One region of the Streptomyces sp. NPDC058664 genome, then DNA from elsewhere that is predicted to be linked to it. Evidence: riboswitches for the same ligand, from Rfam matches in the RefSeq annotation. Region 1 holds a riboswitch; each other region holds the start of a gene.
What was found. Region 1 has a riboswitch for cobalamin ahead of cobN (cobaltochelatase subunit CobN). Riboswitches for the same ligand answer to the same signal wherever they lie in the genome.
Positions count from the first base shown of each region.

Region 2: another riboswitch for cobalamin. It lies ahead of ACFWUY_RS29275 (ribonucleoside-diphosphate reductase subunit alpha); the one in region 1 lies ahead of cobN (cobaltochelatase subunit CobN).
Region 3: another riboswitch for cobalamin. It lies ahead of ACFWUY_RS15855 (ABC transporter substrate-binding protein); the one in region 1 lies ahead of cobN (cobaltochelatase subunit CobN).
Region 4: another riboswitch for cobalamin. It lies ahead of ACFWUY_RS06760 (energy-coupling factor ABC transporter permease); the one in region 1 lies ahead of cobN (cobaltochelatase subunit CobN).

Region 1 covers NZ_JBHXRW010000012.1:28,761-35,795, reverse strand. The annotation lists gene cobJ (precorrin-3B C(17)-methyltransferase) at 1-1,171, opposite strand, end outside; gene ACFWUY_RS12485 (precorrin-8X methylmutase) at 1,225-1,878, opposite strand; gene cobG (precorrin-3B synthase) at 1,875-3,137, opposite strand; cobalamin riboswitch at 3,224-3,352, shown strand; gene cobN (cobaltochelatase subunit CobN) at 3,392-7,015, shown strand; gene ACFWUY_RS12470 (ABC-F family ATP-binding cassette domain-containing protein) at 7,017-7,035, opposite strand, start outside.
Region 2 covers NZ_JBHXRW010000043.1:62,108-69,142, forward strand. The annotation lists gene ACFWUY_RS29260 (tetratricopeptide repeat protein) at 1-191, shown strand, start outside; gene def (peptide deformylase) at 252-881, shown strand; gene ACFWUY_RS29270 (ribonucleotide-diphosphate reductase subunit beta) at 941-1,957, opposite strand; gene ACFWUY_RS29275 (ribonucleoside-diphosphate reductase subunit alpha) at 1,957-4,344, opposite strand; cobalamin riboswitch at 4,477-4,615, opposite strand; gene ACFWUY_RS29280 (GNAT family N-acetyltransferase) at 4,664-5,164, opposite strand; gene mctP (monocarboxylate uptake permease MctP) at 5,252-6,883, opposite strand; gene ACFWUY_RS29290 (DUF3311 domain-containing protein) at 6,880-7,035, opposite strand, start outside.
Region 3 covers NZ_JBHXRW010000016.1:137,111-144,145, forward strand. The annotation lists gene ACFWUY_RS15845 (ABC transporter ATP-binding protein) at 1-428, opposite strand, end outside; gene ACFWUY_RS15850 (FecCD family ABC transporter permease) at 425-1,462, opposite strand; gene ACFWUY_RS15855 (ABC transporter substrate-binding protein) at 1,525-2,589, opposite strand; cobalamin riboswitch at 2,676-2,801, opposite strand; gene ACFWUY_RS15860 (cold-shock protein) at 2,920-3,123, opposite strand; gene ACFWUY_RS15865 (beta-glucosidase) at 3,285-5,663, opposite strand; gene ACFWUY_RS15870 (carbohydrate ABC transporter permease) at 5,672-6,490, opposite strand; gene ACFWUY_RS15875 (carbohydrate ABC transporter permease) at 6,490-7,035, opposite strand, start outside.
Region 4 covers NZ_JBHXRW010000005.1:217,766-224,800, reverse strand. The annotation lists gene dhaK (dihydroxyacetone kinase subunit DhaK) at 321-1,313, shown strand; gene dhaL (dihydroxyacetone kinase subunit DhaL) at 1,340-1,960, shown strand; gene ACFWUY_RS06765 (PTS-dependent dihydroxyacetone kinase phosphotransferase subunit DhaM) at 1,957-2,367, shown strand; cobalamin riboswitch at 2,405-2,639, shown strand; gene ACFWUY_RS06760 (energy-coupling factor ABC transporter permease) at 2,668-3,363, shown strand; gene ACFWUY_RS06755 (energy-coupling factor ABC transporter substrate-binding protein) at 3,363-3,773, shown strand; gene cbiQ (cobalt ECF transporter T component CbiQ) at 3,780-4,529, shown strand; gene ACFWUY_RS06745 (energy-coupling factor ABC transporter ATP-binding protein) at 4,526-5,404, shown strand; gene ACFWUY_RS06740 (FAD-dependent oxidoreductase) at 5,500-7,035, shown strand, end outside.

The sequences.
Region 1 (7,035 bases):
AGAGGGCGAGGACCAGGTCGGCGCCGGCCGCGGCCCGCAGCCGGGTCGCGATGACGTCCCAGGGCTTGAGCCGGTCGGAGAGCGAGATCGTCGCGTAGTCGTGGCCGAGGGGCGCGCCCGCGGCGGCGGCGGCCGCGTTGGCGGCGGTCACCCCCGGGAGGACCCGTACGGGAACGTCGGCGTACGCCGGTTCGCAGGCGACCTCCAGGACGGCGGTCGCCATGGCGAAGACGCCCGGGTCGCCGCCGGAGACGACCGCGACCTTGTGCCCGCGCCGGGCCAGGTCGAGCGCGAACTCGGCGCGCTCCGACTCGACCTTGTTGTCGGAGCCGTGCCGGATCTGCCCGGGGCGAAGCACCGGCACCCGGTCCAGGTAGGTGGTGTAGCCGACGAGGACGTCGGCGTTGACGAGCGCGCCGCGCGACTCGGGGGTGAGCCAGGGGGCGCCGGCCGGGCCGGTGCCGACGACGACGACCTCGCCCCGGTCCCGTACGGGAGGTTCCTGATCGATACGGGAGGGGAGCACGGCCACGGAGAAGTACGGGACCGTCGACGGGTCCACCTCCGTCAGCTTCTCCGTCCGCTCGCCCGCCATGAACGCCCGCTCCACGTACCGGGCGTCGTCGAGCCGGCCGGCCCGCTCCAGGGCCCGCCGCACGGTGGGGAAGGTGCGGCCGAGCTTCATCACGACGGCCGAGTCGGTGCCCGCGAGCCGGGCCGTCAGCTCGTCCTCCGGCAGGGTCCCGGGAATGATCGTGAGGACCTCCTCCGCCTCGCACAGCGGCTCGCCGAGCCGGGCGGCGGCGGCGCTCACCGAGGTGACGCCGGGGATGACGGTCGTGTCGTAGCGGTGCGCGAGCCGCTTGTGCATGTGCTGGTACGAGCCGTAGAACAGCGGGTCGCCCTCGGCGAGGACGGCGACCGTGCGGCCCGCGTCGAGGTGCGCGGCGAGACGGGCCGAGGCCTCCTCGTAGAAGTCGTCGAGGGCGCCCCGGTAGCCGCCGGGGTGGTCCGTGGTCTCCACCGTGAGCGGGTACATCAGCCGCTCCTCGATGTGGTCCTCGCGGAGGTGCTCGGCCGCGATGGAGCGCGCGATCGAGCGGCCGTGGCGGGCCGAGTGGTAGGCGATGACGTCGGCGGCGGCGATGGCCTTCACGGCGGCCACCGTCATGAGGTTCGGGTCGCCGGGGCCGAGGCCGACCCCGTACAGCTTGCCGGTGACGGTCACTTCTGGATCTCCGCTTCGTGCGCTATCGCGTTGATGGCGGCGGCGGTCATCGCGCTGCCGCCGCGCCGGCCCCGTACGACGAGGTACTCGAGGCCCAGTTCCTGGGCGGCGAGGGCGTCCTTGGACTCGGCGGCGCCGATGAAGCCGACCGGTATGCCGAGGACGGCGGCGGGCTTCCCCGCTCCCTTCGCGATCATCTCCAGGAGGTGGAAGAGGGCGGTGGGGGCGTTGCCGATGGCGACGACGGAGCCTTCGAGGCGGTCCCGCCACAGTTCGAGGGCGGCGGCGGAGCGGGTGGTGCCCAGTTCGGCGGCGAGGCCGGGGACGGCCGGGTCGGAGAGCGCGCAGAGCACCTCGTTGTCGGCGGGCAGCCGCTTGCGGGTGACACCGCTGGCGACCATCTGGGCGTCACAGAGGATCGGGGCACCGGCGCGGAGCGCGGCGCGGGCGTTCGCGACGACCCCGGGGGAGTAGGCGATGTCCTGCACGAGGTCGGTCATGCCGCAGGCGTGGATCATCCGGACCGCCACCTGGGCGACGTCGGCGGGCAGGCCCGCGAGGTCCGCCTCGGCGCGGATCGTGGCAAAGGACCGGCGGTAGATCTCCGCCCCGTCCTTCTCGTAGTCGAACATCGTGTCGCTCTCGCTCATCTCGTGGGGGGCGTGGGGCCGACGGGGGTGCGGGCCGCCGCGACGGCTTCTGACAGGGAGGTACGGGAGGTGGGCGCGCCGTCCACCAGATAGGTGTCCTCGCCGGTGGCGAGGACCTCGATCCAGCCGCCGTACGGGTGTCCGCAGCGCCGCTCGCACCCGGAGAAGTGCACGGGCAGCGGCCCGGGGGGCGCGGCGAGAGCGTCCGTACGTACGTCGGCGAGGGACTTGGCGCAGCCGGGGCGCCCGGTGCAGGCGGTGACTCCGGCGCCGGGTGCGTCGGGGCGGGTGATGAGGCCGTACGTCTCCAGGGCGTCCAGGCGATCCGCGGCGGCCCCTGTTCCGGTTTCCACCACGACCACCCCCCGCCACGGTGTGAACCGGACCTCGTCGGCCGGCAGCAGCGCCCGCAGCTGGGCGGCGGTCAGCCGGCCGAGCGGCGCGAGGACGTACAGGCCGCCGTCCCCGAGGGCTCCGGGCGCGGGCGGCGGGGAGAACGGCGTCGGCGGTACGGGCAGGGCCTCGGCCGCGATCCCGGCGCGCGCCAGGGCCCCGGCCCAGTCCGGGACGTGGGCGTCGGGCAGTTCACGGGGCCGCCAGGCGCCGTTCCCGGCCGCGTCGGCGGCGTCGAGGAACGCGAGGGCGGCGGCGAGGGCGGCGCGGACGGCGTCGGCGGCGGCGAGCCGGAAGACCTGCCGGCCGCCGGGCCACAGCACGGCGGTCCCGTCCGCGTCTGCGATCAACTTCACATCGCCGCCGAGCCCGGCCACGTCCCCGCGCCCGTCGTCCAGGACGAACAGGAAACGGCCGGAAAGCGCCGCCGCCCGGGGCTCGGAGCACAGCGCGGCGTCAAGGTCGCGCGCCCACAACTGCACGTCCGCGTGGCCGAGTCCGTCGAGTCCGGCGGTCGGCGAGGCGACGATGTTGCGGACGCGTTCGTGGGTGGGGGAGGGCAGCAGGCCCGCCTCGTCGAGGAGGCCGGCGAGCTCCGCCCCGCAGCCCTCGCCGAGACCGCGCAGCTCCGCGTTGCCGCGCGAGGTGATGCTGACCCGCCCGTCGCCGAGCGTCTCCGCCGCCGTCGCGAGGGCTTCGACCTGACGGAACGTCAATCTACCTGCGGGCAGGCGGAGTCGGGCCAGGCGGCCGTCCTCGGCGGGGTGCAGGCGCAGCGCCCCGGGGCAGGCGTCGCCACGGTCCCGTATGCGAGCTTCGCCCGGTTCGGGCGTCGTGGGTGGGGTGGGCGGCATGGCGGCGAGCATACCCACGGGGAACCGGGCGCCCACCGGGTGTGATCAGGCCGACTCGGCGGCCCGCCCCGGCCCTCGGCGCCACGATCTAGGATGCAGTTCGGCATGGGGTCCCAGGACCCCGGGGAGGAAGCCCGGTGAGAATCCGGCGCGGTCCCGCCACTGTGAGCCCGTACCAGGCACGACGGAACGGGTGAGTCAGGAACTCCTGCCGTCCACACGACCACCCGGGGCGCGGACAACCCCGAGGAAGGCCTGCGCTCGCCATGCTTCTGCTGCTGTCGCACTCCGACACCGACCTGCTCAGCGCCCGCGCGGCGAACGCCGCCTCGGCCGGCGGCCCGGTGGAGTACCGCTTCGCCAACCCCGCCCGCCTTCCCCTCGCCGAACTGCCCGGCCTCCTCGACGGCGCCGACCTCGTCGTCGTCCGCCTCCTCGGCGGGCTCCGCTCCTGGGAGGACGGTCTCGACGCGGTCCGCGCCGCCGGAAAGCCCGTGGTCGTCCTCAGCGGCGAACAGGCGCCCGACGCGCAGCTGATGGAGACGTCCACCGTCCCCGTCGGCGTCGCCACCGAGGCGCACGCCTATCTCGCGCACGGCGGCCCCGGGAACCTGGAGCAGCTGGCCCGCTTCCTCTCCGACACCGTCCTGCTCACCGGCCACGGCTTCGAGGCCCCGGCCGCCGCCCCCACCTGGGGTCCCCTCGACCGGGTCGCGAAGAACGACAGCGGCCCGACCATCGCCGTGCTCTACTACCGCGCCCACCACATGAGCGGGAACACCGCCTTCGTCGGCGCCCTGTGCGACGCCATCGAGGACGCCGGCGCGCGGGCCCTCCCGCTGTACGTGGCCTCCCTGCGGGCCCCGGAGGACGAGCTCCTCGCCGAGCTGCGCGGAGTCGACGCCATCGTCACCACCGTCCTCGCCGCCGGCGGCACCAAGCCCGCCCAGGCGCAGGCCGGCGGCGACGAGGAGGCCTGGGACGCGGGGGCGCTCGCCGCGCTCGACGTGCCGATCCTCCAGGCGCTCTGCCTCACCGGCTCGCGCGCCGCCTGGGAGGAGAACGACGAGGGCCTCTCCCCGCTGGACGCCGCCAGTCAGGTCGCCGTGCCCGAGTTCGACGGGCGGCTCATCACCGTCCCGTTCTCCTTCAAGGAGATCGACGAGGACGGCCTGCCCGCGTACGTGGCCGACGCCGAGCGCGCGGCCCGCGTCGCCGGGATCGCCGTACGGCACGCCCGGCTCCGCCACATCCCGAACGCCGAGAAGAAGCTGGCGCTCGTCCTCTCCGCGTACCCGACGAAGCACTCCCGCATCGGCAACGCCGTCGGCCTCGACACCCCCGCGTCCGCCGTCTCCCTCCTGCGCCGTCTGATCGCCGAGGGGTACGACTTCGGGCCCGCCGAGGAGCTTCCCGGCCTGGTCTCCGGCGACGGCGACGAGCTGATCTACGCGCTCATCGAGGCCGGCGGCCACGACCAGGACTGGCTGACGGAGGAGCAGCTCGCCCGCAACCCGGTCCGCATCCCGGCCGCCGACTACAAGCGCTGGTACGCGACGCTCCCCGAGGAGCTCCGCACCCACGTCGAGGAGCACTGGGGCCCGGCGCCGGGCGAGATGTTCCTCGACCGCTCGCGCAACCCGGAGGGCGACATCGTCCTCGCCGCCCTGCGGCGCGGGAACCTGCTGATCCTCATCCAGCCGCCGCGCGGCTTCGGCGAGAACCCGATCGCGATCTACCACGACCCCGATCTCCCGCCGTCCCACCACTACCTCGCCGCCTACCGCTGGATCGCCGCCCGCGCCGAGGACGGCGGCTTCGGCGCCGACGCCATGGTCCACCTGGGCAAGCACGGCAACCTGGAGTGGCTGCCCGGCAAGAACGCCGGCCTGTCCGCCGCCTGCGGACCGGACGCGGCGCTCGGCGACATCCCGCTGATCTACCCCTTCCTCGTCAACGACCCGGGCGAGGGCACCCAGGCCAAGCGGCGCGTCCACGCGACCCTCGTCGACCACCTGGTGCCGCCGATGGCCCGCGCCGACTCGTACGGCGACATCGCGCGCCTGGAGCAGCTGCTCGACGAGTACGCGCAGATCTCCTCCATGGACCCGGCGAAGCTGCCCGCGATCCGCGCCCAGATCTGGACGCTGATCCAGGCCGCCAAGCTCGACCACGACCTCGGCCTCCAGGAGCGCCCGGAGGACGACGGCTTCGACGACTTCCTGCTGCACGTCGACGGCTGGCTGTGCGAGGTCAAGGACGCGCAGATCCGCGACGGTCTGCACGTCCTCGGCGGCGCCCCGGAGGGCGAGGCCCGGGTCAACCTGGTCCTCTCCATCCTGCGCGCCCGCCAGATCTGGGGCGGCACGCAGGCCCTGCCCGGTCTGCGCGAGGCGCTCGGCCTCGACGAGTCGGCCGCGACCCGCACCACCGCCGACGAGGCGGAGGCGAAGGCCCGCGAGCTGGTCGAGGCGATGGAGGCGGCGGGCTGGTCCGTGGACGCGGTCGCGACGGTCGCCGCCGCGTACGGCCCCGAGGTGCACGCCGTCCTCCGCTTCGCCTGCGAGCAGGTCGTGCCGCGGCTTGCCGCCACCACCGACGAACTGACGCACGCCGTGCACGCCCTGAACGGCGGCTTCGTCCCGGCCGGACCGTCCGGTTCCCCCCTCCGCGGCCTGGTCAACGTCCTGCCGACCGGCCGGAACTTCTACTCGGTCGACCCGAAGGCCGTGCCGTCCCGGCTCGCCTGGGAGACCGGGCAGGCCCTGGCCGACTCCCTCCTGGAGCGCTACCGCACCGACAACGGCGAGTGGCCGACCTCGGTGGGCCTCTCCCTGTGGGGGACGAGCGCGATGCGCACCGCGGGCGACGACGTCGCCGAGGCGCTCGCGCTGCTCGGCGTCCGCCCGCTGTGGGACGAGGCCTCGCGCCGCGTGAACGGCCTGGAGCCGATCCCCACGGCGGAACTCGGCCGTCCGCGCATCGACGTGACCCTGCGCATCTCGGGCTTCTTCCGGGACGCGTTCCCGCACGTCATCGGGCTGCTCGACGACGCCGTACGCCTGGTGGCGGGCCTGGACGAGCCCGCGTCGGACAACTACGTACGGGCGCACGCGCAGGCCGACCTGGCCGAGCACGGCGACGAGCGGCGCGCCACCACCCGCATCTTCGGTTCCCGGCCCGGCACGTACGGCGCGGGCATCCTCCAGCTGATCGACTCGCGCGACTGGCGGACGGACGCGGACCTCGCCGAGGTGTACACGGTGTGGGGCGGGTACGCGTACGGGCGCGGGCTCGAAGGGCGCCCGGCGCGGGCCGAGATGGAGACGGCGTACAAGCGGATCGCGGTCGCGGCGAAGAACACCGACACCCGCGAGCACGACATCGCCGACTCGGACGACTACTTCCAGTACCACGGCGGCATGGTGGCGACCGTCCGCGCGCTCAAGGGCACGGCCCCGGAGGCGTACATCGGCGACTCGACCCGTCCGGAGACCGTCCGCACCCGCACGCTCGTCGAGGAGACCTCCCGGGTGTTCCGCGCGCGCGTGGTCAATCCGCGCTGGATCGAGGCGATGCGCCGCCACGGCTACAAGGGCGCGTTCGAGCTGGCGGCGACCGTCGACTACCTCTTCGGGTACGACGCGACGACGGGCGTGGTCGCCGACTGGATGTACGACAAGCTGACGCAGGAGTACGTCCTCGACGAGACGAACCAGGTCTTCCTGAAGGAGGCCAACCCGTGGGCGCTGCACGGCATCGCGGAGCGGCTCCTCGAAGCCGAGTCGCGCGGCATGTGGGAGAAGCCGGACCCGGAGACCCTGGCCGCCCTGCGCCAGGTGTTCCTGGAGACCGAGGGCGACCTCGAAGGCTCCTCGGACGACGAGTAGGTCATGCGGTTCGGCCCGTG
Region 2 (7,035 bases), on a different contig from region 1:
CCGACCCCCACGACCACAGCGAACCGGGACACCCCGGGCCGCTCGGCCACCGCTCGCCCGGCGAGCTGTGGGTGCCGGAGCGGGAGTGCGGCATCGCCGCCCCGGCGGGCCTGGTGCGCGGGCTCCTCGACGGCTGGGTGGCGGACAGTCCGGACAGCCGTGAGTGGCGTGATCTGGAAGAGGTCTGCTGACCCTGCCCGTAGGCTGTACGGGATCGTTTACTGGGGTTCCGAGGAAGGCACGCGCCGGACATGACGCAGCAGGAAACTGACGAGCAGACCAACGACGGGTTCGTCGTGGACACGGAGGACTGCGAGGCGCGCGAGCTCGCGTACCGCGAGCGCGGTACGGCCCGCCCGATCACGGTGGTCGGCAACCCGGTGCTCCACAAGGAGTGCAAGGACGTCACCGAGTTCGGCGACGAGCTCGCGTCCCTCATCGACGACATGTTCGCCAGCCAGAAGGCCGCCGAGGGCGTGGGCCTGGCCGCCAACCAGATCGGTGTGGACCTCAAGGTCTTCGTCTACGACTGCCCCGACGACGAGGGCGTCCGGCACACCGGCGTCGTCGTCAACCCGGTCCTCCAGGAACTCCCGGCCGACCGGCGCGTCCTCGACGAGTCCAACGAGGGCTGCCTCTCCGTGCCGACCGCCTACGCCGAGCTGGCCCGCCCGGACTACGCGGAGGTCCACGGCCAGGACGCCCAGGGCAACCCGATCAAGGTGCGCGGCACCGGCTACTTCGCCCGCTGCCTCCAGCACGAGACGGACCACCTGTACGGCTACCTGTACATCGACCGCCTCTCCAAGCGCGACCGCAAGGACGCCCTCCGCCAGATGGAAGAGGGCACCCCGCGCTACGAGACGGTGCCGAACGCCTGATCCTCGTCACGGCGAAGGGCCCCGCGTTCCTCGGAACGCGGGGCCCTTTCCCGTACCGGTCAGAAGTCCTCGTCCAGGTCCACCGAGCCCTCGACCGCCACCTGGTAGGCGGACGGGCGGCGCTCGAAGAAGTTGGTGAGCTCCTGGACGCCCTGGAGCTCCATGAACGCGAACGGGTTCTCCGAGCCGTACACCGGGGCGAAGCCGAGGCGCTGGAGGCGCTGGTCCGCGACGCACTGGAGGTACTCGCGCATCGACTCGGTGTTCATGCCCGGCAGGCCGTCCCCGCACAGGTCACGGCCGAACTGCAGCTCGGCCTCGACGGCCTCCTTCAGCATGTCGGTGACCTGCTGCCGGAGCGCGTCGTCGAAGAGCTCCGGCTCCTCCTTGCGGACGGTGTCCACGACCTCGAACGCGAAGTTCATGTGCATGGTTTCGTCCCGGAACACCCAGTTCGTTCCCGTCGCCAGGCCGTGCAGCAGGCCCCGGGACCGGAACCAGTACACGTACGCGAAGGCGCCGTAGAAGAACAGGCCCTCGATGCACGCGGCGAAGCAGATCAGGTTCAGCAGGAAGCGGCGGCGGTCGGCGGCCGTCTCCAGCTTCTCGATCTTCTCGACCGAGTCCATCCACTTGAAGCAGAACTGCGCCTTCTCGCGGATCGAGGGGATCTCCTCGACCGCGTCGAACGCGGCGGCGCGGTCGGCCGGGTCGGGCAGGTAGGTGTCGAGCAGCGTCAGGTAGAACTGGACGTGCACGGCCTCCTCGAACAGCTGGCGCGACAGGTACAGGCGCGCCTCCGGGGAGTTGATGTGCTTGTAGAGCGTCAGGACCAGGTTGTTCGACACGATCGAGTCGCCCGTCGCGAAGAACGCGACAAGGCGGCCGATCATGTGCTGCTCACCGGGGGTGAGCTTGGCGAGGTCGGCGACGTCCGAGTGGAGGTCGACCTCCTCCACGGTCCAGGTGTTCTTGATGGCGTCCCGGTAGCGCTCGTAGAAGTCCGGGTAGCGCATCGGACGGAGGGTCAGCTCGAAGCCCGGGTCCAGGAGGTTCTTGTTCTCGGTGGAGCTCATTACTGGCAGGCCTCGCAGGACTCGGGGTTTTCGAGGGAGCAGGCGAGGGCGTCCGCGTCGGGGGCCGCCTGCTGTACGGGGATGGTGGCGGCGGCCGTCGACGCCTGGGCGGCGCGGGCGATCCGGGTCGCCGGGCGGGAGCGCAGGTAGTACGTCGTCTTCAGACCCTGCTTCCAGGCGTACGCGTACATCGACGACAGCTTGCCGATGGTCGGGGTCTCGAGGAACAGGTTCAGGGACTGCGACTGGTCCAGGAACGGGGTCCTCGCCGCCGCCATGTCGATCAGGCCGCGCTGCGGGATCTCCCACGCCGTCCGGTACAGCTCGCGCACCTCGGCCGGGACCCAGGTGAAGCCGGCCACGGAGCCGTTGGCGTCGCGCAGCGCCTCACGGGTCTGCGCGTCCCACACGCCGAGCCTCTTCAGCTCGTCGACCAGGTACGAGTTGACCTGGAGGAACTCGCCGGAAAGCGTCTCGCGCTTGAACAGGTTGGAGACCTGCGGCTCGATGCACTCGTACACGCCGGCGATCGAGGCGATCGTCGCGGTCGGCGCGATGGCGAGGAGGAGGGAGTTGCGCATGCCGGTCGACGCGATGCGGGCGCGCAGCGCCGTCCAGCGCTCCGGCCAGTTCAGTTCCACGTCGTAGTGGTCGGGGTGCAGGACGCCACGGGCGGTGCGGGTCTTGTCCCAGGCCGGCAGCGGGCCGTTGCGCTCGGCGAGGTCGGCGGAGGCCTCGTAGGCCGCCAGCATGATGCGCTCGGCGATCTTCGTCGACAGGGCGCGGGCCTCCGCCGAGTCGAACGGCAGCTTCAGCTGGAAGAAGACGTCCTGGAGGCCCATCGCGCCCAGGCCCACCGGCCGCCAGCGGGCGTTGGAGCGGCCCGCCTGCTCGGTCGGGTAGAAGTTGATGTCGACGACCCGGTCGAGGAAGGTGACGGCCGTGCGGACGGTGGCGTCGAGCCGCTCCCAGTCGATGTCCCCGCCGTCGGCTCCCTGGTCCACGAAGGCGCCGAGGTTGACCGAGCCGAGGTTGCAGACGGCCGTCTCGCCGTCGTTCGTGACCTCGATGATCTCGGTGCACAGGTTGGAGGAGTGGACGACGGTGCCGGGCTCGGCGGTCTGGTTGGCCGTCCGGTTCGAGGCGTCCTTGAAGGTCATCCAGCCGTTGCCGGTCTGGGCCAGGGTCCGCATCATCCGGCCGTACAGGTCACGGGCCGGCATGGTCTTGCGGGCCAGGCCCTTGGCTTCGGCGGCGCGGTAGGCGGCGTCGAACTCCTCGCCCCACAGGTCGACGAGCTCGGGCACGTCCGCCGGGGAGAACAGCGACCAGTCGGCGTCCGCGTTGACCCGGCGCATGAACTCGTCCGGGATCCAGTGCGCCAGGTTCAGGTTGTGCGTACGGCGCTGGTCCTCGCCCGTGTTGTCGCGGAGTTCGAGGAACTCCTCGATGTCCGCGTGCCAGGTCTCCAGGTAGACGGCGGCGGCGCCCTTGCGGCGGCCGCCCTGGTTCACGGCGGCGACGGAGGCGTCGAGCGTCTTCAGGAACGGCACGATGCCGTTGGAGTGCCCGTTGGTGCCGCGGATCAGCGAACCGCGCGCCCGGATGCGGGAGTACGAGAGGCCGATGCCGCCCGCGTGCTTCGAGAGGCGCGCCACCTGGTGGTAGCGGTCGTAGATGGAGTCCAGCTCGTCCTGCGGGGAGTCCAGGAGGTAGCAGGAGGACATCTGCGGGTGGCGGGTGCCGGAGTTGAAGAGGGTGGGGGAGGAGGGGAGGTAGTCGAGACGGCTCATCAGGCCGTACAGCGCGGCCACCTCGTCGAGCGCGCGGACCGAGTCGTCCTCGGCCAGACCGGAGGCGACGCGCAGCATGAAGTGCTGCGGGGTCTCGATGACCTTGCGGGTGATCGGGTGGCGCAGCAGGTAGCGCGAGTAGAGGGTGCGCAGACCGAAGTAGCCGAAGCGGTCGTCGCCGGCCGGGTCGATCGTCGCGTCCAGGCGGGCCGCGTGCAGGGCGACGAACGCGGCGGTGCGGTCGGCGATCAGGCCCTCGCGGTGGCCGACGGCGACGGAGGCGGAGAAGGAGACCGAGCCCTGGCCGGCCGCCTCGTCGGCGATGGTGATCGTCAGGAGCCGGGCGGCGAGCCGGGAGTACGCCGGGTCCTCGGCGATCAGGCCGGCGGCCGCCTCGGTGGCCAGCTCGCGCAGCTCCGCCTCGTCCGACGCGGCGCTGCGGCCGCGAAGCGCGGCGGCGGCGACCTTGCCGGGGTCGGTGTCGGGGAGATCGGCGGTGAGGTCGGTCAGGGTCCGCAGCAGTACGGTCCCGGGGCCGTCGCTCTCGACCGCGGAAACCTCGGCGGAAGCCGGATCGGCGGGCGCGATGGTCACGTGGGGGCTCTCCCTCGCTCGGCTCGGGGCCGCGGCGGGGGAAGGCGGGCAGACGGGCATCCGTAACGCCGGACGCGACGCTTCCACCGGCCCACTCCGCGAGGCCCGGACGTCAGTGGCACCCGGAACGGACGGACCGGGTGCGCTGTCGGCAGGTCCTCGGACTCACCTCGTACGAAAACGTCGTATCCGTATGAAGCACACCGTTGCGGGACAGTTCCGGATTCGCGCCGGATTCCCCTGCGTCGACAGCGAGGTTGAGCATACATGTGGGGGGCGCCGCTCGTGGCACCCCCCACATGTTGTGTCGCCCCTCGGCTCAGAACTCCAGGGCGTAGGTGAGCAGAAGATGGTCGCGGATCGGCGACCAGTCCCGGTGCGGGGTGCGGACGAAGCCGAGGCGGTCGTACATCCGGTGCGCGGCGACCATCGTCGTGTCCGTGGAGAGCACGATCCGCTCGCACCCGGGCAGGGCTCGCGCGCGCTCGACGCAGGTCCGTACGAGGGCCTCGCCGACGCCCCGGCCGCGGGCCTCCCGGGCGACGGCGAGCATCCGGAACTCGGCCTCGCCCGCGACCGCGATGTCCGCCCAGGGGGTGTTGCCGGTGGCGAAGGTCACTCCGCCGACGAGCCGGCCGTCGGCGTCCTCGGCGACGAGCACCTCGCTCTCGCGGGCCCGCCGCGCGGTGTCCCGGAGCACCTCCAGATAGGAGTCCTGGGCCCCGTACTTCAGCAGTCCGTCGTTCAGGTAGATGCTCGCGGTGAGTTCGCCGAGCGCCTCGTACTCCTCGGGCCGTACTGCCCTGATCGTGAAGTCCATGAGGGAAGTGTGCCTCGGAGGGAGACGCGAAGAGGCCCGGGATCCCCTGGTGGAGGTCCCGGGCCCGCGTGCGGCCGTTCCGTCCGGTCAGTGCGTCTCGGCGCCGACCTTCGGCAGCTCGGTCTGCACGCCGGGGTCACCGGCGTCCGCCGTGTAGTCGGACGGGGACGTCTCGTCGATGCCCTCGGGAGCCTTGACGGCCTTGAGGACGAAGGTGAGGACGACCGTGACGACGACGTTCAGGACGAAGGCGGTGAGGCCGATGTAGCCGATCTCGCCGATGCCCGGGATCTCGGCGGAGGAGCCGCCGAAGTGCTTCTGGGTCGGGCTGGCGACGCCGTACGCGGCGACCGTGCCGTAGACCATGCCGACGGCCCAGCCGGCGAGCAGCGCCCAGCGGTGGAACCAGCGGGTGAACAGGCCGCCGACGAGGGCCGGGAAGGTCTGCAGGATCCAGATGCCGCCGAGCAGCTGGAAGTTGATCGCGACCGTCTTGTCCATGGTGAGGACGAAGGCGAGCGCGCCGACCTTCACCAGGAGCGAGACCAGCTTGGAGACCTTGGTCTCCTGCGCCGGGGTCGCGTCCTTCTTGATGAAGTCCTTGTAGATGTTGCGGGTGAAGAGGTTGGCCGCGGCGATCGACATGATCGCCGCCGGGACGAGCGCGCCGATGCCGATCGCGGCGAACGCGACGCCCGCGAACCAGTCGGGGAACATCGTCTCGAAGAGCTGCGGAATGGCGAGCTGCCCGTTCTTCACCTGGATCCCGGCGGCGATCGCCATGAAGCCGAGCAGCGCGAGCAGGCCCAGCATCAGCGAGTACAGCGGCAGGATCGTGGTGTTGCGGCGGATGACCTCGCGGCTCCGGGACGACAGGGTCGCCGTGATGGAGTGCGGGTACATGAACAGCGCGAGCGCCGAGCCGAGCGCGAGCGTCGCGTACGTCCACTGGCCGGCCTCGCCGGGGACGACCGAACCACGCGGCTTGTCGGTCGCCGGGTTGGTCTGCGCGTACGCCTCGCTCGCCTTGGCGAAGATCTCGTCGAAGCCGCCCAGCTTGATCGGGATGTAGATGATCGCCACCGCGATGACGATGTAGATCAGGGTGTCCTTGACGAAGGCGATGAGCGCGGGGGCGCGCAGGCCCGAGGAGTACGTGTACGCCGCGAGGACGCCGAAGGCGATGAGCAGCGGCAGGTCCTTGATGAACCAGTGGGTGGTCTCGCCGCCGCCGACGCCCATCACGTCCAGGACGGCCTGGATGCCGACGAGCTGGAGCGCGATGTACGGCATGGTGGCGAGGATGCCGGTGACCGCCACCGCGAGGGACAGGCTCTTGGAGCCGAAGCGGCCGCGCACGAAGTCCGAGGTGGTGACGTACCCGTGCTTGTGCGAGACCGACCAGAGGCGCGGCAGGAAGGTGAAGATCAGCGGGTAGATCAGGATCGTGTACGGCACGGCGAAGAAGCCGGCCGCGCCCGCCGCGTAGATGGCCGCCGGGACGGCGACGAAGGTGTACGCGGTGTAGAGGTCGCCGCCGAGCAGGAACCAGGTCACCCAGGTGCCGAACGACCGGCCGCCCAGGCCCCATTCGTCGAGGCTGTTCTCGTTCTCGGCCCTGCGCCAGCGCGAGGCGAGGAAGCCCATGACCGTGACGGCCAGGAAGAAGAAGATGAAGACGGCGAGTGCGACGCCGTTCACGCCGGTCACGTCCTTCATCGCGCGTCACCTCCCTTGCGGGCACGCTGGTCGATCTGCCACAGCTTGTACGCGACCATGGTGAGCGCGGTGGAGATGAGGACCCAGAGCATCTGGTACCAGTAGAAGAACGGGATGCCGACGAAGAGCGGTTCGGTCTTCGCGTAGGAGCT
Region 3 (7,035 bases), on a different contig from region 1:
AGGCCGGTGCGCACGAGGGCCGACCGGACGGCTGCCCCGTCGGCCGCCGACGGGGGCGTCCAGGCCCGGCGGTGCGGGACGCGGCCGAGGCGTACGACGTCGGCGACGGTCAGATCGGTCTGCGTGTCGGCCTGCTGCTCGACCGTGGCGAGGCGCCGGGCGACCGTCCGGCGGCCGAGCCCGGCCAGCGGGTCGCCGTCGAGGGTGACGACCCCGGAGTCGGGGGCGAGGACGCCCGCGAGGAGGCGCAGGAGGGTCGACTTCCCCGAGCCGTTGGGCCCGAGGAGGCCGGTGACGGTGCCGGGCGTGAGGGTGACGCTGACCCCGTCGAGGACGAGGGTGCCGCCCGCGGTGCGCGAGACCCGGTCGGCGCGGAGTCCGAGGCTCGGGCTCGGAATCGGAGCGGTCGGAGTCGGGCCCGCGGTCATCGGGAGCTCCTGGTGCGGTACAGGACGAGGACGAAGGCCGGGACGCCGATCAGCGAGGTCACCACGCCCACCGGCACCTCCTGGGGGTCGAGGACCGTGCGGGCGAGCGTGTCGGCCCAGACCAGGAACACCGCCCCGGCCAGGGCGGTGACCGGCAGCAGCCGCGCGTGCCCGGGGCCCGCCAGGGCCCGGGCGGCGTGCGGCAGGACGAGGCCGACGAAGCCGATCGCTCCGGCGGCGGAGACCAGCGCGGCCGTCAGGAGGGCGGTGACGCACAGCAGGACGAGCCTCGTGCGGGTGACGGCGACCCCCAGCGCGGCGGCGGCGTCCTCGCCGAACGCGAACGCGTCCAGGGTCCGCGCGTGCCCGCCGCACACCAGCAGGGCCGCCGCGAGCACCGCCCCGCACACCCCCACGTCGCTCCAGCCGGCCCCGCCGAGCGAGCCGAGCAGCCAGAAGAGCACGCCCCGTGTGGTCTCGGCGTCCGCCGCCGTCATCACGACGAAGGAGGTGAGGGCGGAGAAGAGCTGCATCGCGGCGACGCCCGCGAGCACCACCCGGTCCGTCGAACCGCCGAGGGTGTGGCTGAGCAGCAGGACGAGCGCGAAGGAGAGCACCGCGCCGAGGAACGCCCCTCCGGTGACGGAGAGGACGCCTCCGCCGACGCCGAGGACGACGACCGCGACCGCGCCGGTCGAGGCGCCGGAGGAGACCCCGAGCACGAAGGGGTCGGCGAGCGGGTTGCGCAGCAGCGACTGCATCACCGCGCCGCAGACCGCGAGTCCGGCTCCGCAGACGGCGGCGAGGAGGGTACGGGGCAGCCGCAGCTCCCACACGATGCCGTCCCGGATCGGCGAGACCTCCGGGACCTCCCCGCCGAGGTGGGCGGCGACCACGGCCCACACGTCGCCGACGCCGATGTCCGCGGGACCGATGGTGATCGCGACGGCCACCGAAGCGGCCAGGACGGCGAGCCCGGTCACCGTCCACAACAGCGCCGCGCCCCCTCCGCGTGCGACACCCCCTCCGCGCAGGACGCCGGACGGAACGACGGACCCGTCGGGTCGAACGTCGGTCTCGCCGGGCGGGAGCGCCGTCACTTCGCGAGGCCGTACGAGCGGAGGGCCGCCGCCACCTTCTCGACGCCCTCGACGGTGCGGACGGTGGGGTTCATGGCCTGGCCGCTGAGCAGGACGTACCGCTTCTTCCGTACCGCCGTCATGTTCCGGGTGACCGGGTCGGACTCCAGGAACTCGATCTTCTTCGCGGCGCTCTCGGCCGACTGCGAACGGCGGGTCAGGTCGCCGATGACGAGGACGTCGGGGTCGCGGTCGGCGACCGTCTCCCAGTTGACCTGCGGCCACTCCGCGCGCGTGTCGTCGAAGACGTTCTTCGCACCGAGGGCGTCGGTGACGATGCCGGGGGCGCCGCAACAGCCCGCCATGTAGGGCGCTTCGGCGTCGGAGAACCAGTAGAGGACCGTGGCGTCCGTGAAATCTCCGTCTGAAGTCGCCTTCGCCACACGGGACTTCAGTTCCGCGACGAGCTTCTCGCCGCGCTCCGGGACAGCGAACACCCGGGCCAGGTCGCGTATCTCGCCGTACACGGTGTCCATGGTCAGGGGCCGGATGCGGACTCCGTCGCCGTCGCCGCTGTTGTCCTTGCCGACGCAGTCGGTGGGCGAGAGGTAGGTGGGGACGCCGAGCTCCTCGAACCGCTCGCGGGGAGCCACCCCGCCCTTGCCGAGGGTGTACGCGAAGGAGGCGGCGGCGAAGTCGGGCTCGGCGTCGAGCACCTTCTCGAAGGAGGGGTAGCGGTCGGCGAGGCGCGGTACCTTCGCGTTCTCCTTCTCGAGTCCCTCGAGCACCGGGTCCGTCCAGGTGGCGGTGCCCGCCATGCGGTCGGCCAGGCCGAGGGAGAGCATGATCTCCGCCGACCCCTGGTCGAGGGCGACGGCCCGCCGCGGAGGCCGGTCGACCGTGACCCGGCGGCCGCAGTTGTCGTCGATCGTCACGGGGTACCCCTGGCGCGGGCCCCCGGTCGTGTTCACCGTGTTCTCCGTGGGCCGTGCGGCGGATCCGCCGCCGCATCCGGTCACGGTCAGGAGCAGGGCGCCGGCCAGGAACAGGGCGGCGGAGCGGGCGGGGTGTGCGAAGGGCACGGGGACTTCCTCTGCGGCCACGGCTCATACGCGGAGCCTGTCGTACGGTGCTCCCCGGACGACGGCGTGCCGCCGGGGCCGCCAGCAGGTCTTCGGACTCGGGGTCAGCCGGACGGAGCGCCTTCCCGGGCCCGTCGTGCCGCCCAGTGGCCGATGCTCCGCCCGTCGCCCTCACCGCTGCGCGTCAGTTCCGGTCTCGCACCGGATTCCCTGACCCGTGCACGTACCCGTCCGGGTGCGTACAAAGGTGCGACTGGCCTCGGCACAGTACCACCGGCCCGCTCCCCCGCCCGGGGGCGCCGCCGGTGGCACGGTCGTGCCGGCGGGGCGTCAGACGCGCAGTTCCTTCGCCTCGAAACGGCCCTCGCCGAGGACCAGGACGAAGGAGACCTGCTGCCCTTCGGAGAGGTGCTGCTCCTCCTCGATGTCCTCGGCGCTGAAGTAGACCTGCTCCTCGGAGCCCACGGGAACGACGAACCCGTACCCGCCGGCGCGGTTGAAGGAGTGCACGAACCCATTGCTTCTGCCGTCCACGGCGGCCTCCTCGTCGTCACCGGCGACGCGGCCGAGGGGGAGGTCGCGCCCGTCCCGGCCGCATTCGCGTCTCAGGGGACTCTTACCCCGCCGGATCGCTCTTCGCCCGCCGGCCGGCGCGGGCGGGTGATGCCGCCCGGGCCCCGTCCGGGCCGCCGTGGTCAGTCGCCGGTACGCGGATCGACCCGGAACGCGGCGTGCAGGGCACGGTGGTGGTCGACGTACCGCACCGGGCCGGTGAGGGCCACCCGGGCGGTCAGTCGTGGTTCGGTGCTGGAGGCGCTGAGCCGCAGCTCCAGCTCTCCCGGTTCCACCGCGCGCCGCCCGTCGCGGCCGGTGAACGAGGCGAGGTCGGCGGGGACGGCCACCCGGATCCGCTTCTGCTCCCCGGCGGCCAGGTCGAGCCGTTCGTAGCCGATGAGGCGCTGGAGGGGCTGGACCACGGAGGCCACGGGGTCGTGGAGGTAGAGCTGCACGAGCTCGCTGCCGGCGCGGTCGCCGGTGTTGCGCACGGTGAGGGCGAGGTGGAACGTGCCGTCGGTGGGGGCCTCGGGGTTCTCGACGACGAGGTCGTCCCACGCGAAGGTGGTGTAGGTCAGGCCGTGTCCGAAGCCGTAGGCGGGTGTCGGGTCGATGCTGGAGACGTCGCCGGCGTGGCCGAGGCGGGCGGCGAGGTAGGTGGACGGCTGGGCGCCGGGGTCGCGGGGCACGCTGACGGGCAGTCGGCCGCTGGGGGCGGTCCGGCCGCTGAGGACGGAGGCGATGGCGGCGGTTCCCGACTCGCCGGGGAAGAAGGACTGGACGACGGCGGCGGACTCGTCGGCCGCGCGGCCGAGCGCGTAGGGCCGTCCGGCCAGCAGCGTGGTCACGACCGGTGTGCCGGTGTCGAGGAGCGCGTCGAGGAGCCGCTGCTGCGCTCCGGGCAGGGTGAGCGATCCCGCGTCGCAGCCCTCGCCGCTGGTGCCGCGGCCGAAGAGCCCGGCGCGGTCGCCGAGCGCCGCGACGACGAGGTCGGCGCCGCGGGCCGCCGCCACGGCCTCGGCGATGCCCTCGGTCCCCGCGTCGTCGATGCCGGTGCCCCGCGCCACGGTGATCTCGGCCGCGGGGAACTCCGTCCGGAGCGTGTCGTGAAGGGTCGGCAGGTCGATGCCGAGGGGGACGCCGGGGTGCTGTCCGCCGACGTGGACGGGGAAGGAGTAGCAGCCGAGGACGGCGGTGGGGACTTCGGCGTTGGGGCCGATCAGGGCGATGCGGCGGGGGGTGCGCGGGTCGAGCGGGAGGGTGCCGTCGTTGCGGAGCAGGACGACGGCCCGCTCGGCGATCCGGCCGGCCAGTTCGCGGTTGGCGGTCGGGTCGAGGTCGATCGTGCCGCGCAGGCGTTCCGGGTCTCCGGTGGTGTCGGCGTCCGCGAGGGCGGGGGGTACGGGGGTCCAGTCGGGGTCGAGGAGGCCGAGCCGGGCCTTCTGCAGGAGGACGCGCCGGACCGCGCGGTCCACGAGTTCTTCCGGCACCCGGCCGTGTTCGACGGCTTCGACGAGGGGTTCGCCGAAGGTCTTGACGGTGGGCAGTTCGACGTCGACGCCCGCGGCGAGTGCGGCTCCGGCGGCTTCGGCGAAGGTCCCGGCGACGCCGTGGAGGGTCTTGAGGAAGGCGATGCCGAAGTAGTCGGCGACGACGGTGCCGGTGAAGCCCCAGGTGTCGCGGAGCAGCCCGGTGAGCAGTTCGTCGTCGGCCGCGGAGGGGACGCCGTCGGTGTCGGTGTAGGCGTGCATCACCGACCGGACGCCGCTCTCCCGTACGGCCATCTCGAACGGCGGCAGGATCACGTCGGCGAGCTCGCGCCGGCCCATGCCGACGGGGGCGAGGTTGCGGCCCGCCCGGGAGGCGGAGTAGCCGGCGAAGTGCTTGAGGGTGGCGACGATCCCGGCGGATTCGAGGCCCTGGACGTAGGCGGTGGCGATGGTCCCGACGAGGTACGGGTCCTCGCCGATGGTCTCCTCGACGCGCCCCCACCGGGCGTCGCGTACGACGTCGAGGACGGGGGCGAGGCCCTGGTGGACGCCGACCGCGCGCATGTCGCGGCCGATGGCGGCGGCCATCTCCCGGATCAGGTCCGGGGCGAAGGTGGCGCCCCAGGACAGGGGTACGGGATAGGCGGTGGCGCCCCAGGCGGCGAAGCCCGCGAGGCACTCCTCGTGGGCCACGGCCGGGATGCCGAAGCGGTTCGCGGCGACGATCCTCCGCTGGGTCCGCATGAGGGAGAGCGCGCCGACGGCGGGGTCGACGGGGACCGTGCCGAAGGGCCGGGTCAGCTGGCCGAGGCCGTCGGGGAGCAGCTCGTCGAGGTCGGCCGGCTCCTCCATGTCGTGCTGGTGCGGGGCGACCTCGGCGCCCTCGTCGGACGCTCCGACCCAGACGCCGACGAGCTGGGCGGTCTTCTCCTTGAGCGTCATCTCGCGGATCAGCGCGTCGACGCGGGTCTCGGCGTCCAGCGCGGGATCGCGCCAGGGGGCGAGGGGGGTGTGAGGCGGCGTGGCCATGTGGGCGGTCACTTTCCTCCGACTCCCATCAGGCCCTGGACCAGGGCGCGACGGGCGAACAGATAGACGAGCAGGATGGGGAGCATGGAGAGGACGACGGCCGCGAGCAGTCCGGGGATGTCGACGCCGTGCTCGGTCTGGAAGTCGTAGAGGCCCATGGTGATGACCTTGTTCTCCGAGGACTGGGTGAGCACGAGGGGGAAGAGGAAGCCGTTCCACGCCTGGAGCGCGGAGAAGACGACGATCGTCGACAGGCCGCCCTTGGACAGTGGCAGCACCAGCTGCAGGAAGACGCGCCGGGACGAGGCTCCGTCGACGGTCATCGCCTCGTACAGCTCCGGGGTGATGTCGCGCATGACGCCGGTGAGGATCAGGGCGCAGACGGGCATGGCGAAAGCGGCGGTCGGCAGGATGACGCCGATGAGGTTGTCGTAGAGGCCGGCCTCGTCGATCAGGTAGAACATCGGGACGATCACGGCCTGCGAGGGGATCGCCAGGCCGAGCAGGAAGAGCCGGAAGATCCGTCCGGTGGCCTTGCCGTCGCTGCGGACGATGGCGTACGCGAGGGGCGGTACGAGCACCAGGACGATGGCGACCACGCTGACGGTGACGACGACCGTGTTGAGGAAGTACTGCGCGAAGCCGTCGTTGAGGTCGTTGACGTAGTTGTCGAGCGTGAAGTCCTCCGGGAATCCCAGGGGGCCGTTCGCCGCGTAGTCCGCCCGGGTCTGGAAGGTGGCGATCAGCATGACGTACAGCGGCAGGCCGATCACGAACAGCCAGACGAGCGAGCCGAATCCGGCGAGGTAGTGGGGACGCTTCCGCATCACACGCCCTCCATGGTGCTGCGCATCCTGTCGTAGCCGCTCAGGCGGACCATGACGAGGGAGACGAGGCCGGCGACGAGGACGAGGAGCAGCGCGATGGCGGAGGCCATGCCGAAGTCGAAGCTCTTGAAGGCCTTCTGGTACATGTAGTAGGCGCTGTTGGTGGTGTCGGTGCCCGGTCCGCCCTGGGTGAGGATGAGGACGGTGTCGAAGGTCGTGAGGCCGCCGACCACCATCAGGATCGTCGACGTCACGACGGTGTTGCGCAGTTGCGGCAGGGTGATGTGGAAGAACTGGCGGTACCTGCCCGCCCCGTCGATCTGTGCCGCTTGGTAGAGCACCTGGGGAATGGCCCTCGCCGCGCCCTGGTAGAGCAGGGTGTGCAGGGGGGTGAACTGCCAGGTGCTGACGAAGACCAGGACGCCGAGGGCACTGGCCTGGACGCCGAAGAGGTTGCCGTCGCCGAACAGCCACGTCGCCTGGGCGGGGACGCCGAAGTTGGGGTCGAGCACGGCGCGCCACAGGACGGAGACGGCGGTGATGGA
Region 4 (7,035 bases), on a different contig from region 1:
GGCCCCTCCGACGCCTGGCCCCGCGCCTCCCGGCCTCGGAGCGCCCTGGGATCGAGATCGTCCGGATCCGACCGGTGGCGCACCAGTGCGCGCTCACATCCGTGCACCGATAATTGCGCCGTGATGCGCATTCGCAAAGCTCGTCCTGGCGACTCAAACCTGACACTCCATCACGGAAGTCAGCGTTCAGTCAGCATCAGTACCGCTGGAAGCAGCCCTCCAGCGCCATGAACCGCCAAGATCAACAATTCGGCGCGCCTGCTCTGACCTGCAAAAGCCCTGTCCAGTGGCTTACCTGTCAATCTCACCCGGAGGTATCCATGAGGATGCTCATCAACGTTCCCGAGACCGTCGTCGCCGACGCGCTGCGGGGGATGGCGGCCGCTCATCCCGAGCTCACCGTGGACGTGGAGCAGCGGGTCGTGGTGCGGCGGGACGCGCCCGTGGCGGGGAAGGTCGCGCTGGTCTCCGGAGGCGGATCCGGGCACGAGCCCTTGCACGGAGGGTTCGTGGGGCCCGGGATGCTGGCGGCCGCGTGCCCCGGGGAGGTGTTCACCTCCCCGGTGCCCGATCAGATGGTGCGGGCCGCGGCTGCCGTCGACAGTGGGGCCGGGGTGTTGTTCGTCGTCAAGAACTACACCGGGGACGTGCTCAACTTCGAGATGGCGGCGGAGCTCGCGGAGGACGAGGGCATCCAGGTCGCCAAGGTCCTCGTCGACGACGACGTCGCCGTCACGGACAGTCTGTACACCGCCGGCCGGCGAGGGACCGGCGGCACGCTCTTCGTGGAGAAGATCGCGGGCGCCGCCGCCGAGGAGGGCGCGCCCCTCGAGCGGGTGGAGGCGATCGCCCGTCGGGTCAACGGGCGCTGCCGGTCCTTCGGCGTGGCCCTGAGCGCCTGCACCACCCCCGCCAAGGGCAGCCCCACCTTCGATCTCCCCGCGGGCGAACTGGAGTTGGGCATCGGGATCCACGGCGAACCGGGGCGTGAGCGGCGGCCGATGATGACCTCCCGGGAGATCGCGGACTTCGCCGTCGACGTCGTCGTCGAGGACCTCCGCCCGTCCGGGCCGGTGATCGCGCTGGTGAACGGGATGGGCGCCACCCCGCTCCTGGAGCTGTACGGCTTCAACGCGGAGGTGCAGCGTGTGCTCGGCGAGCGGCGGGTGCCGGTCGCCCGTACTCTCGTCGGGAACTACGTGACCTCGCTCGACATGGCCGGCTGCTCGGTGACCCTGTGCGAAGTGGACGAAGACCTCCTTCGCCTGTGGGACGCGCCCGTACAGACGCCCGCGCTGCGCTGGGGCAGGTGAGACGAGGGATGGGAGAGGGGACCGGAATGACGGAGACCTTCGGCGCGGACTTCCTGGTGCGGTGGCTGGCCGCGGTGGCCGAGGCCGTCGACCGCGAGGCGGACCGGCTCACCGAGCTTGACTCGGCCATCGGCGACGCCGACCACGGCGCGAATCTGAAACGGGGGTTCGCCGCCGTCTCGGAGACCCTCGCCAAGGAGCCGCCGGCGACGCCCGGCGCGGTGCTCACCACGGCCGGACGGCAGCTGATCTCCACCGTGGGCGGCGCGTCGGGACCTCTGTACGGCACGCTGCTGCGCCGTACCGGCAAGGCGCTGGGCGACGGGGACCGGATCAGCCGGGAGCAGCTGGCGGAGGCCCTCGGATCCGGAGTGGCCGCCGTGTCGCAGCTGGGCGGTGCCCAGGTGGGCGACAAGACGATGCTGGACGCGCTCGTTCCGGCCGTGGAGGGGCTGCGGGCGTCGTTCGGGGCGGGCCGCGCCGCCGCCGAGGAGGGCGCCCTCGGGACCGTACCCCTGCGGGCGCGGAAGGGCAGGGCCAGTTATCTGGGCGAGCGGTCGGTGGGGCACCAGGATCCGGGGGCCACGTCCTCCGCGCTGCTGTTCGCCGCGCTCGACGAGGCCGCCCGTGGGGAGGGGGCGTCGTGAGTGCCGGGACCCGCGTCGGCATCGTGCTCGTCTCGCACAGTGCCGCCGTCGCGACGGCCGTGGCCGAGCTGGCCCGGGGGCTTTCCGGCGGCGGTGACCTGGCGCCGGTCCTCCCGGCCGGCGGGGCCCCGGACGGCGGCCTGGGGACGAGTTCCGAGCTGATCCGCCAGGCGGCGAGGGACGTGGACCGGGGCGCGGGCGTGGCGATCCTGGTCGATCTGGGGAGCGCGGTGCTCACCGTGAAGGCGCTGCTCGCCGAGGGCGACGAGCTTCCCGAGGGCTCCCGTCTGGTGGACGCGCCGTTCGTCGAGGGCGCGGTCGCCGCGCTGGTCACGGCGAGCGCGGGAGGGGACATCGACGCGGTGACGGCGGCGGCCTCGGAGGCGTACGCCTACCGCAAGGAGTGACTGCGCGGAGTGAGTGAGAAGCCGCACAGGGTGGCCGTCGTGTTGTGATGTACCTGGTCAACGCACTAGTGTCACAGCGCCTTGGTGTACGGGAAACCGGTGCAGTACCGGTGCGGCCCTCGCCACTGTGATCGGGATGTCCGGCTCCACCCCCGCGGGGAACGCCCTCGGGGAAGCCACTGGACCGCGACGGGAGACCGTCGTGGTGTGGGAAGGCGGAGTCGGGCGTATGACCGTCAGCCAGGAGACCGGCCAGGGTGCGTTGTCCATCCACGAGGTGCTGGAGAGGGTCTCCCAACCATGCATATAGCCGAGGGGTACCTACCCCCTGTGCACGCGGCCGCCTGGGGCGTCGCGTCCGCGCCGTTCGTCGTCCACGGGGTCCGCGCGCTGACCCGTGAAGTACGGTCGAACCCCGAGTCCACGCTTCTGCTCGGCGCTTCGGGCGCCTTCACCTTCGTCCTCTCGGCGCTCAAGCTGCCGTCCGTGACGGGCAGTTGTTCGCATCCGACCGGTACGGGTCTGGGTGCGATCCTGTTCCGGCCGCCGATCATGGCGGTCCTCGGGACGATCACCCTGCTGTTCCAGGCCCTGCTGCTCGCCCACGGCGGGCTGACCACGCTCGGTGCGAACGTCTTCTCGATGGCGATCGTCGGGCCCTGGGCGGGATACGGGACGTACCTGCTGCTGCGCCGGTTCGGTGCGCCGCTGATGGTCGCCGTCTTCTTCGGCGCGTTCGTCGCCGACCTGTCCACGTACTGCGTGACCAGCGTGCAGCTGGCGCTCGCCTTCCCGGACCCGGGCAGCGGTGTGCCCGGGGCGCTCGCCAAGTTCGGCGGGATCTTCGCCGTGACGCAGCTCCCCCTGGCTGTCAGCGAGGGCCTGCTCACCGTGCTCGTGATGCGGTTGCTCACGCAGTCCAGCAAGGGCGAACTGACCCGGCTCGGTGTCCTCGGCGGACGCACGGCGGAGCGACGCAAGGAGGCGACCGCGTGATGAGCCGGAACGCGAGGATCAACGCCCTGCTGCTGCTCGTCGTCGCGGCGCTCGCGGTACTGCCGCTCGCGCTGGGGCTCGGGGACCACAAGGAGGAGCCGTTCACGGGGGCGGACGGGGAGGCGGAGACCGCGATCACGGAGCTCCACCCGGACTACGAGCCGTGGTTCAGCCCCTTGTACGAGCCGCCGTCCGGGGAGATCGAGTCCGCGCTGTTCTCCCTCCAGGCCGCGCTGGGTGCCGGCGTCCTGGCGTACTACTTCGGCCTGCGGCGAGGCCGCAGGCAGGGGGCGGCCCTGGCGGAGGCGGCCGGGGTGAAGGCCCCTCACGGTACGGGCAGCGTGGCGGCCGAAAGGAAGGCCTCGCCGGACGGGGGCTCCCCCGGGGGCCCCGGCGAGCCGGGCGCGTAGCCGCCGATGCTGCCGATCGACGCGGCGGCGCACAGCAGTCGCTGGCGCCGCCGTCATCCCGCCGAGAAGGCGCTGCTCGGCTTCGGTCTGACCCTGTGCGCGGTCTCTCTGCCGCCGTGGCCGGGCGCGCCGCTCGTGGCCGCGGTCACGCTCGGGGTGCTGCTCGGCCCGGCCGGTGTGCCGGGACGGGCGCTGTGGCGGGCGTTCCGCGTCCCGCTCGGGTTCTGTGTCACGGGTGCGATTCCGCTGCTGTTCGAGGTGGGCGGTGCCCGGGGCGCGGTCGCGTTCGCCCCGGGCGGTCCGGCGCAGGCGGTCGAGCTGCTGCTGCGGACCGCGTCGGCCTCGCTCGGGGTGCTGCTGTTCGCGTTCACCACGCCGGTCTCCGACGTCCTTCCCCGGCTGGTCCGGGCCGGGGTGCCGGCGCCCGTGGTGGACGTGGCCCTCGTGATGTACCGGATCATCTTCCTGCTCCTCGACTCGCTGTCCAAGATCCGGCAGGCGCAGGCGGCCCGGCTCGGGCACACCACCCGGGCCGCGACCTGGCGTTCGCTCGCGGGGCTCGGCGCGACCACGTTCGTGCGGGCCTTCGACCGGGCGCAGCGCCTGCAGTCGGGGCTCGCCGGGCGGGGGTACGACGGGACGCTGCGGGTGCTCGTGCCCGCGTGCGCGCCGTCCCGCCGGTTCCTCGCCGCGACGGGCGTGCTCCTGACGGGGCTCGTCGTGCTCACCCTCGTACTGGAAAGGCTTCTCCCGTGACGTCCACGACGGTCCCCTCCCTTCCGGCTCCCGTGGTGGAGCTGGTGAACGCGGGCTTCTCGTACGAGGACGGGCCCGCGGTCCTGTCCGGCGTGGACTTCCCGGTGGCGGAGGGGCGCGCGGTCGCGCTGCTCGGCCGCAACGGCAGTGGCAAGACGACCCTGCTGCGGCTGCTCAGCGGCGGGCTGCGGTGCGGGAGCGGGTCGCTGCTCCTGGACGGGGCGGAGGTGGCGTACGACCGGAGGGGACTGACCCGGCTGCGGACCACCGTGCAGCTGGTGGTGCAGGATCCGGACGACCAGCTGTTCGCCGCCTCGGTGGCGCAGGACGTGTCGTTCGGCCCGATGAACCTGGGGCTGCCGGAGGAGGAGGTACGGCTCCGGGTGGCGGAGGCCCTGGAGGCCCTGGACATCACGGCGCTCGCGGACCGGCCGACGCATCTGCTGTCGTACGGGCAGCGCAAGCGGGCCGCGATCGCGGGCGCCGTGGCGATGCGGCCCCGGGTCCTGATCATGGACGAGCCGACGGCCGGGCTCGACCCGCACGGGCAGGAACGGCTGCTCGACGCGCTCGGGCGGCTCCGGGCGGCCGGTACGACGGTGCTGATGGCGACGCACGACGTGGACCTGGCGCTGCGCTGGGCGGACGAGGCGGCGGTGCTCTCCCCGGCCGGCCTGCGCACCGGCCCGGTGGCCGAGCTCCTCGCGGACGACGCGCTGCTCGACGCGGCCGGGCTGCGACGTCCCTGGGGCACGGCCGTGGCCCGGCTGCTGCGGGCACGCGGACTGCTCGGGGCCGGGGCAGCGGAGCCGCGGACGCCGGAGGACCTGGACGCGTGGCTGGGGACGGCCGCGGAAGCCGTCGCCACCGAGTAGTGGACATCACGTCCCAGATCTTCTGCAACTAGTTGCACAACGGGAAGGGGTCCCCTACAACTGAGGTCGACGTTCCTGCGCGAGGAGGCGCCCTCATGACCCCGTACCCGCATCTGCTGAGCCCGCTCGACCTCGGGTTCACCACCCTGCCCAACCGGGTGATCATGGGATCGATGCACGTCGGTCTCGAAGAGGCCGAGCACGGCTTCGAGCGCATGGCCGCCTTCTACGCCGAGCGCGCCCGCGGTGGCGTCGGCCTCATCGTCACCGGCGGCATCGCGCCCAACGACGCCGGCCGCCCGTGGGACGGCGGGGCCAAGCTCACCACCGCCGAGGAGGTCGCCGAGCACCGGCTGATCACCGGCGCCGTGCACGAGGCGGGCGGCCGGATCGCGATGCAGATCCTGCACTTCGGCCGGTACGCGTACCACCCCGCCCTCGTCGCACCCAGCGCGATCAAGGCCCCGATCAGCCCCTTCGTACCGAACGAGCTGACCGACGCCGAGGTCGAGCAGACCGTCGAGGACTACGCGCGCTGCGCCGAACTCGCCAAGGAGGCCGGGTACGACGGCGTCGAGGTGATGGGCTCCGAGGGCTACCTCATCAACGAGTTCATCGCCGCCGCCACCAATCAGCGCACCGACCGGTGGGGCGGCTCCTACGAGAACCGCGTCCGCTTCCCGCTGGAGATCGTCCGCCGCATCCGCGAGCGCGTGGGCGAGGACTTCATCCTCGTCTACCGCCTCTCCATGCTGGACCTCGTCCCCGGCGGCTCCACCCTGGAGGAGGTCGTCCGGCTGGCCAAGGAGATCGAGGCCGCGGGCGCCACCATCATCAACACCGGCATCGGCTGGCACGAGGCGCGCATCCCCACCATCGCCACCTCCGTGCCGCGCGGCGCCTACACCTGGGTGACGAAGAAGCTGATGGGCGCGGTCTCCGTACCGCTCGTCACCAGCAACCGCATCAACACCCCCGAGGTCGCCGAGGAGATCCTCGCCGACGGCCGCGCCGACCTCGTCTCGCTCGCCCGCCCCTTCCTCGCCGACCCCGACTTCGTCGCCAAGGCCACGGCCGACCGTGCCGACACCATCAACACCTGCATCGGCTGCAACCAGGCCTGCCTCGACCACACCTTCAACCTGAAGATCACCTCCTGCCTGGTCAACCCGCGCGCCTGCCACGAGACCGAGCTGGTCCTCTCCCCCACCCGCCGCGCCAAGCGGATCGCCGTCGTCGGCGCGGGCCCGGCCGGCCTCTCCTGCGCGGTGTCGGCGGCCGAGCGCGGCCACGCCGTGACCCTCTTCGACGCCGCCGCCGAGATCGGCGGCCAGCTGAACATCGCCAAGCGGGTGCCGGGCAAGGACGAGTTCGACGAGACGCTCCGCTACTTCCGCGTGCAGCTCGCCGAGCACGGTGTCGAGGTGCGCCTGAACACCCGGGTCGCGGCGGGTGACCTCGACGGTTACGACGAGGTCGTCGTCGCCACCGGCGTCTCGCCCCGTACGCCCGCCATCCCCGGCGTCGACCACCCGAGCGTCCTCAGCTACCTGGACGTGCTGCGGGACGGCGCGCCGGTCGGCGAGCGGGTCGCGATCATCGGCGCGGGCGGCATCGGCTTCGACGTCGCC